2 regions of the Actinomadura chokoriensis genome follow, and region 1 is predicted to be linked to the other one. Evidence: riboswitches for the same ligand, from Rfam matches in the RefSeq annotation. Region 1 holds a riboswitch; the other holds the start of a gene.
The links. Region 1 has a riboswitch for glycine ahead of gcvP (aminomethyl-transferring glycine dehydrogenase). Riboswitches for the same ligand answer to the same signal wherever they lie in the genome.
Positions count from the first base shown of each region.

Region 1 (3,396 bases):
GGCCGCGCCGAGGGCCGCGACGACCCAGTGCCAGCTCGCCGTGGCCGCCAGGTAGCCGACGTCCAGGCTCGTCACCTGCGGAATGACGATGTAGGCGGCGAACGAGAGGGCCACCACGCTGAAGATCGTCCGGGGGCGGAACCGCTCCAGCCGGGCCGGCGCCGCCTCCACCTCCGGCTTCAGCCGGACGATCTGCTCCCGGATCCGGGTCAGCGGCTCCCGGTCGCGGCGCAGCGCCTGCCGCGTCGCCCGGGACAGCGCGACCCGCTGCAGCAGCGGCACCGCGGCGCCGAGGGCCTCCTCGCCCAGCACGGCCGCGGCGGTCCGCACCGCCCGCTCCGGCCCGGTCCGCAGCGCCAGCGTGGTGAGGAGCTGCGCCAGGTCGAGCCGCAGCGCGAGGTCGCCCGCCGCCGTCTCGCCGGCGCGCAGGTCGGTGACGTAGGCGAGGCCGTCCTCGCCGATGAGCAGCGCGCCGCCCTCCAGCCGCCGGTGCGCGAGCCGTCCCGCCTGCAGCGACCGGAACTGCCGCCAGACGTCGGTCAGCAGATCGTCGGTGATCTCCTCGTCCGGGACGTCGCCGAGCCGCCGCCCCGGCACGCGCTCGTAGGCCAGCAGCGCCGCCTCCGTGCCGACCTCGCAGGTGCCGATGAGCCGCGGGGTGCGGACGCCCGCCGCGTCCACCGCGTACGCCATCAGCGACTCCTGCTCCAGCGACCGGCGCAGCGACCGCAGCGTGCGCCCGGTCGTGGTGGCGCGCAGCCGCAGCAGCCGCCAGATCCGGTACAGCAGCCCGGCGGTCTGCTGGTCGCGGTCCAGGACGCGGACCTCCAGGTCCCACTCGCCGTGGGCGCTCCGGCCGAGCGGCGGGCGGGGGCCGTACCCGGCGGCGGCGCCCGAGGCCAGGACGACGCCGTAGCGGCGTCCGTCCTCGGTGTCGTCGGACGGCTCGTCCAGCCGCGCGCCCCGCTTCGGCCGCAGCCCGAGCCGCTCCAGCGACGCGACGACCGCCGCCCCGGTCGGGCGCGGGTTCGGGGTGCCGACGGCGTACAGGGTGCCGTGGCCGATGGCGCGGCCGAGGAGGTAGGTGGCCGCGAGCGCGGCGACGGAGGCGTAGGACGCGGTCAGCCCGGTCAGCGCCGCCAGCCCGATCATGGTCCAGGTCGCGGCCTGCCAGCGGGCGCGGCCCGCCATCCCGACCGCGCTGACGAACGCGATGACCGGCGCGATGTCGGTGTGCACGGGCGCGGTCTCGGTGCCGCCCCAGATCAGCGAGTCGAGGACGCCGCCGGGCGCCGCCCGCACCACCAGGTCGTCCAGCCCGACGGTGATGCCGAACGCGATCACGGCGGCCAGCAGCGCGATCGCGACCCGCGTCCCGTCCTTGTGGAACAGCCGCTCGACCGCGAACGCGATCGGCACCGCCAGCACCCCGAAGCTGGACACCAGCGTCGCCAGCGTCAGCAGCAGCCGCGGCGCGTGCGCGGTGCCCTGCGCGATGTCGGTCTGCAACCCGTGCGTGGTCTGCTGCGCGATCGACACCAGCAGCATCACCGCGGCCAGCCCCACCACCGAGCCGGCGAACCTGATCGCGTCGGCGGGCCGCCGGATCCGGTCCGGCTGGGCGGGCTCGTCGACGGGCACGCCGGCGGTCGCGCCGTGCCGCGGGCGCACCATGCCGTCGCGGGTCTGTGTCACGCCGTACCGCCGCCCCGACCGTCCGTCATCGTGATCAGCGTCCCAGAAGCGGCGGCGCGGCGTCGAGTGCCGGGCCGGCGTCCGGCCGGTCGCGCGTGCACCCCGCAGCCCCATCTCCGCCCCCGTGGCCCGAGGTCCGTCTTGTCCCAGGTGAGTGTGCACATCGTACCGGCCGGTACGACCCGGGGGAGGGCGGCGGCGGCACCCGTGTCCGGGGCGGGACGACGGCCCGGAGCCGGTTTTGGGTAGGGTTTCGCCTAGGACATGCCGTCGACCCTGTGCGGGAGAGACCCCACGCGGCCAGCGTGGGGCGCCGAAGGGGCAACCTCCCCGGAACCTCTCAGGCAAAAGGACCGCTCGGGCGAGGCACCTCTGGAAAGCAGGCGTCGATCCCCGCAGCCGGGGAAGGGCGGCTCACCGAAGGGGAAACCCCGCCGCGCGGGTGAAGCTCTCAGGTGCCGATGACAGAGGGGGAGACCTGCCGCCGGCCCGTGCCGGCGGCGGACCTGAGCGACCGCAGCAGCCAGGAGGCCCTCCATGACCGCCCAGTTCTTCGCGCCCGTGGCCGCGCCGCAGCATCCGCGTTCGGCGTTCGCCGACCGGCACATCGGCCCCGGCCCGGACGAGCAGGCCCGGATGCTGGCCGCCATCGGCTACTCCGGCGCCGAGGCGCTGATCGACGCCGCGGTCCCCGCCGCGATCCGCACCGCCCGCCCGCTCGGCCTGCCGCCCGCGCTGAGCGAGACCGCGGCGCTGGACCGGCTCCGCGAGCTCGCGTCCCGCAACACCGTGCTGACGTCCATGATCGGGCTCGGCTACCACGGGACGACCACGCCCGGCGTGATCATGCGGAACGTCCTGGAGAACCCCGGCTGGTACACCGCCTACACGCCCTACCAGCCGGAGATCTCGCAGGGCCGGCTCGAGGCGCTGCTGAACTTCCAGACGGTGGTCGCCGACCTGACCGGGCTGCCCGTCGCGAACGCCTCCATGCTGGACGAGGGCACCGCCGCCGCCGAGGGGATGGCGCTCGCGCACCGCGTGTCCAAGCGCAGGGAGCCGGGGGCGTTCCTCGTCGACGCCGACGCGCTGCCGCAGACGATCGAGGTCGTCCGGACCCGCGCGGTCCCGCTCGGCATCGAGGTGGTCACCGCCGACCTGTCCGGCGGGCTGCCGGACGGCGACTTCTTCGGCGTGCTGCTCCAGTACCCGGGCGCGTCCGGGGCCGTCCGCGACCTCGCGCCGGTCATCGCGCAGGCGCACGAGCGCGGCGCCAAGGCCGTCGTGGCCGCGGACCTGCTCGCGCTGACGCTGCTGCGCCCGCCGGGGGAGTCCGGCGCCGACATCGCCGTGGGGTCCGCGCAGCGGTTCGGCGTCCCCTACGGGTTCGGCGGCCCGCACGCCGGCTACATGGCGGTCGGCGAGGGCATCCAGCGGCAGCTGCCCGGACGGCTCGTCGGCGTGTCGGTCGACGCGGACGGCGCGACCGCCTACCGGCTGGCGCTGCAGACCCGCGAGCAGCACATCCGCCGCGAGAAGGCCACCAGCAACATCTGCACCGCCCAGGTGCTCCTCGCCGTGATGGCGAGCATGTACGCGGTGTACCACGGCCCCGAGGGGCTGGCCGCGATCGCGCAGCGCGCCCACCGCCGCGCCGCCGAGATCGCCGCGGGGCTGCGCGCCGCCGGCGTGGAGGTCGTG
Region 1 is NZ_BAAAMW010000007.1:30,673-34,068, forward strand. Features, by position in the region: gene ABFX46_RS17035 (lysylphosphatidylglycerol synthase transmembrane domain-containing protein) at 1-1,695, opposite strand, end outside; glycine riboswitch at 1,967-2,061, shown strand; glycine riboswitch at 2,062-2,173, shown strand; gene gcvP (aminomethyl-transferring glycine dehydrogenase) at 2,233-3,396, shown strand, end outside.

Region 2 (3,396 bases), on a different contig from region 1:
CTCGCCGCACGGCTCGCCCGCCTCGACGGTGTCGCCCTCCGACGGCTGCAACTCGAGGTAGACGATCTCTCCGAGGGCGTCGGCGGCGTGCGCGGTGATGCCGACGGTGACGATGCCGTCCTCGCCGCCGAGGCCGGACACCCACTCGTGCTCTTCGCTGTAGCGGAGCTGCTCCGGAACGCTCACGATTCTCTCTCTTTCAGGAACGCTTGTAGAAGGGCAGGTCGACCACGTCCACCGGCTCGGGGCGGCCGCGGACGTCCACGGCCAGGGACGTGTCCTCGACGCCGCTGTCGAGGTAGGCCAGGGCGATCGGCCTGCCCAGTGTGGGGGAAGGGGCGCCGCTCGTCACGATCCCGCACGGCGTGCCGCCGGACGTGACGACCTGGTACCCCTTCCGCGGCGCGCGACGCCCGCGCGCGACCAGCCCCACGAGCCTACGGCCCGGCGGGGTCTGCGCCTGCGCCGCCAGGGTGGTCTTGCCCACGAAATCGACGGCCTTGTCCAGCTTCACGACCCGGCCGAGGCCCGCCTCGAACGGCGTCGTCTCGGCGGTCAGCTCGTTGCCGTACAGCGGCATGCCCGCTTCGAGGCGCAGCGAGTCGCGCGCTGCGAGCCCCGCCGGGACGACCCCGTCCACGGCGGCGAACGCGCGCCACAGCGCGGCGGTGTCGGAGGCGTCCGCGAAGAGCTCGAAGCCGTCCTCGCCCGTGTAGCCGGTGCGGGCGATCAGGGTGTCGACGCCCGCGACGCGTTCGGCGAGGACGGCGTAGTACTTGAGGTCGGCGACCGGCGCGTCGGTGAAGCCTTCGAGGATCTCCTGGGCGCGGGGGCCCTGCAGGGCGATCAGCCCGTAGGCGTCGGTGCGGTCGTCGACGGCGGCCTCGTAGCCGGCGGCCCGCTCGACCAGCGCGTCCCGGACGACGGCGGTGTTCGCCGCGTTCGCGACGACCATGAAGGTCTGTGTTTCGCCCCCATGGCTACGCCCCGCCACCCCCCGGTCGGCGAGCCGGTAGACGATCAGGTCGTCGAGGACGCCACCGTCGGGCGCGCAGATCATCGTGTAGCGGGCCTTGCCGACCGGCATCGAGGACAGGTTCCCGACCAGCGCGTAGTCGAGCGCGGCACCGGCGCCCGGCCCGGACAGGAAGATCTCTCCCATGTGCGACAGGTCGAACAGCCCCGCGCCGGTGCGGACGGCCTCGTGCTCGGCGGTCTCGCTCTTGTAGCGCAGCGGCATCAGGTACCCGGCGAAGTCGACCATGGTCGCGCCGAGGTCCCGGTGGACGTCGTGCAGCGGCGTGGTCTTCGGGTCGGCGGACGGGTCGGCGGACATCGGTTCGGCTCCTTCGTCGCGGGCGCGCGTGGTCCATCGTCCCACTCGCGCACCGGGCGTCGCGGTGCCTCCCCCTCTGTCATCTGCGCCTGAGAGCTTCACCCGCCGCCGGGCGGCGGGTTTTCACCTTCGGCGGGGGACCGGGTCCCCGCTTTCCAGAGGTCGCCTGACCCGTGCGGTCCGTGGGCCTGAGAGGTTCCGGGGAGGATTTGCTCCTTCGGCGTCCCACACCGGCTGCGTGGGACTCTCCCGCACGGGGTCGTCGGCTGGCCGCCAATCTAGCAGCGGCCCCCGCCCTGCGACCACCCTCCGTCAGCCCGCCGGCGGCGACGCCGACATCGACTTCACGCACGCCCGCAGGGCCGCCTTGATCTTTTCGAGGTCCTGCTTGTCGGGCGTGGTCGACGGGTTCGGGCTCGGCAGCTCGACCCCCTGCTCGTGCATGCAGTTGTTGAACCTCTCGGTCGCCCGCGACACCTCGGGCACCGGCGTCGCGGCGGTATTGCCGGGCGCCGTGCCGGGCGGCGCCGAGGCCGGTGCTGAGGCGGCCGGTGAGGGCGGCGGCGACGCGCCCGCGTCCCCGCCGTCGGAGCCGCCGCATCCGCTCAGCGCCAGCACGAGCACCAGCACGCCTACGTGACCGCGCTTCACAGGGGACCTCCGTGCTCAGGGGGTGAGATCGGCCCATGATGCGCGGGTGGGGCGGTGCCCGGCTATTCAGGCACGTGCCAATGACGCGCGCACGATTTAGCACCCTGCCTCAAAGGGGGCTCGCAGGCGCCCGGGATGCCGCGTCCACGCGTTGACTTCAACCGAACCGGGGCCGTTCGCGTACTCTGTTTTGGTCATCGAGATCACCCGCGGTGAGCGCGGGTGCACCGAGCTGAGGGGCATTGCCGGATGGTCTACCTGGCAGGGATGCTGATCCTGTTCTTCGGCCTGCTGGTGTCCATCGCGCTGCACGAGCTCGGCCACTTCTCCTTCGCCAAGCTCTTCAAGGTGCGGACGACCCAGTTCATGGTCGGCTTCGGCCCGACCATGTGGTCCAAGCGCAAGGGCGAGACCGAGTACGGCGTCAAGTGGATCCCGCTCGGCGGCTACATCCGCATGATCGGGATGCTGCCGCCGCGCAAGGGCGACGCCCCCGGGCAGGTCCGGCAGATCAGCACCGGTCCGTGGCAGGGCCTCATCGAGTCGGCGCGCGGCGCCGCACTGGAGGAGATCCGCCCCGGCGACGAGGACCGCGTCTTCTACGCCAAGAAGTGGTGGCAGAAGCTGCTCATCATGTTCGGCGGCCCGGCGATGAACCTGGTGCTCTCGGTGATGTTCTTCGCGATCCTGCTGATGGGGATCGGCACGATGCGGTCGCAGCCGGTCATCGGCGAGGTCCTCGAATGCATGGTGCCCGCCAGCCAGTCCCAGACGACGGAGTGCCCGAAGGACGCGAAGCCGACGCCGGCCGCGCAGGCCGGGCTCAAGGCCGGCGACCGGATCGTGGCGTTCGACGGCAGGAAGATCGACGGCGACTACGAGAAGCTGCAGGTCCTGATCCGCGACAACGGCGGCAGGACGGTCCCGATGACCGTCGAGCGCGGTGGGCAGGACGTGAAGCTGAACGTCCCGATCACCCGCAACCAGATGTACGACCTCAAGGACCACGACAAGGTGGTCAACGTCGGGTTCCTCGGCATCACCCCGATCCAGGCGATGGAGCGGCAGGGCCCGGGCGCGGTCGCGAGCACGATGGTCGACCTGACCGCGCGCACCACGGGCGCGCTGGTGCGGATGCCGCAGAAGATGGTCGGCGTCTGGAACGCCGCGTTCAGCGATGAGAAGCGCGACCCGAACGGCCCGGTCGGCGTCGTCGGCGTCAGCCGGATCGGCGGCGAGGTCGCCGCCTCCCAGGACTACACCGCCGCCGAGAAGGTGTCGTTCTTCGTCATGCTGCTCGGGTCGCTGAACCTCGCGGTCGGGCTGTTCAACCTCATCCCGCTGCTGCCGCTGGACGGCGGCCACATCGCCGGCGCCCTGCTGGAGGCGGTCAAGAAGGCGTTCGCCAA
Region 2 is NZ_BAAAMW010000001.1:436,079-439,474, reverse strand. Features, by position in the region: gene gcvH (glycine cleavage system protein GcvH) at 1-186, opposite strand, end outside; gene gcvT (glycine cleavage system aminomethyltransferase GcvT) at 200-1,336, opposite strand; glycine riboswitch at 1,410-1,498, opposite strand; glycine riboswitch at 1,503-1,598, opposite strand; gene ABFX46_RS02075 (hypothetical protein) at 1,649-1,987, opposite strand; gene ABFX46_RS02070 (M50 family metallopeptidase) at 2,237-3,396, shown strand, end outside.
Region 2: linked by a shared signal. The riboswitch ahead of gcvT (glycine cleavage system aminomethyltransferase GcvT) and the one ahead of gcvP (aminomethyl-transferring glycine dehydrogenase) in region 1 are both predicted to bind glycine.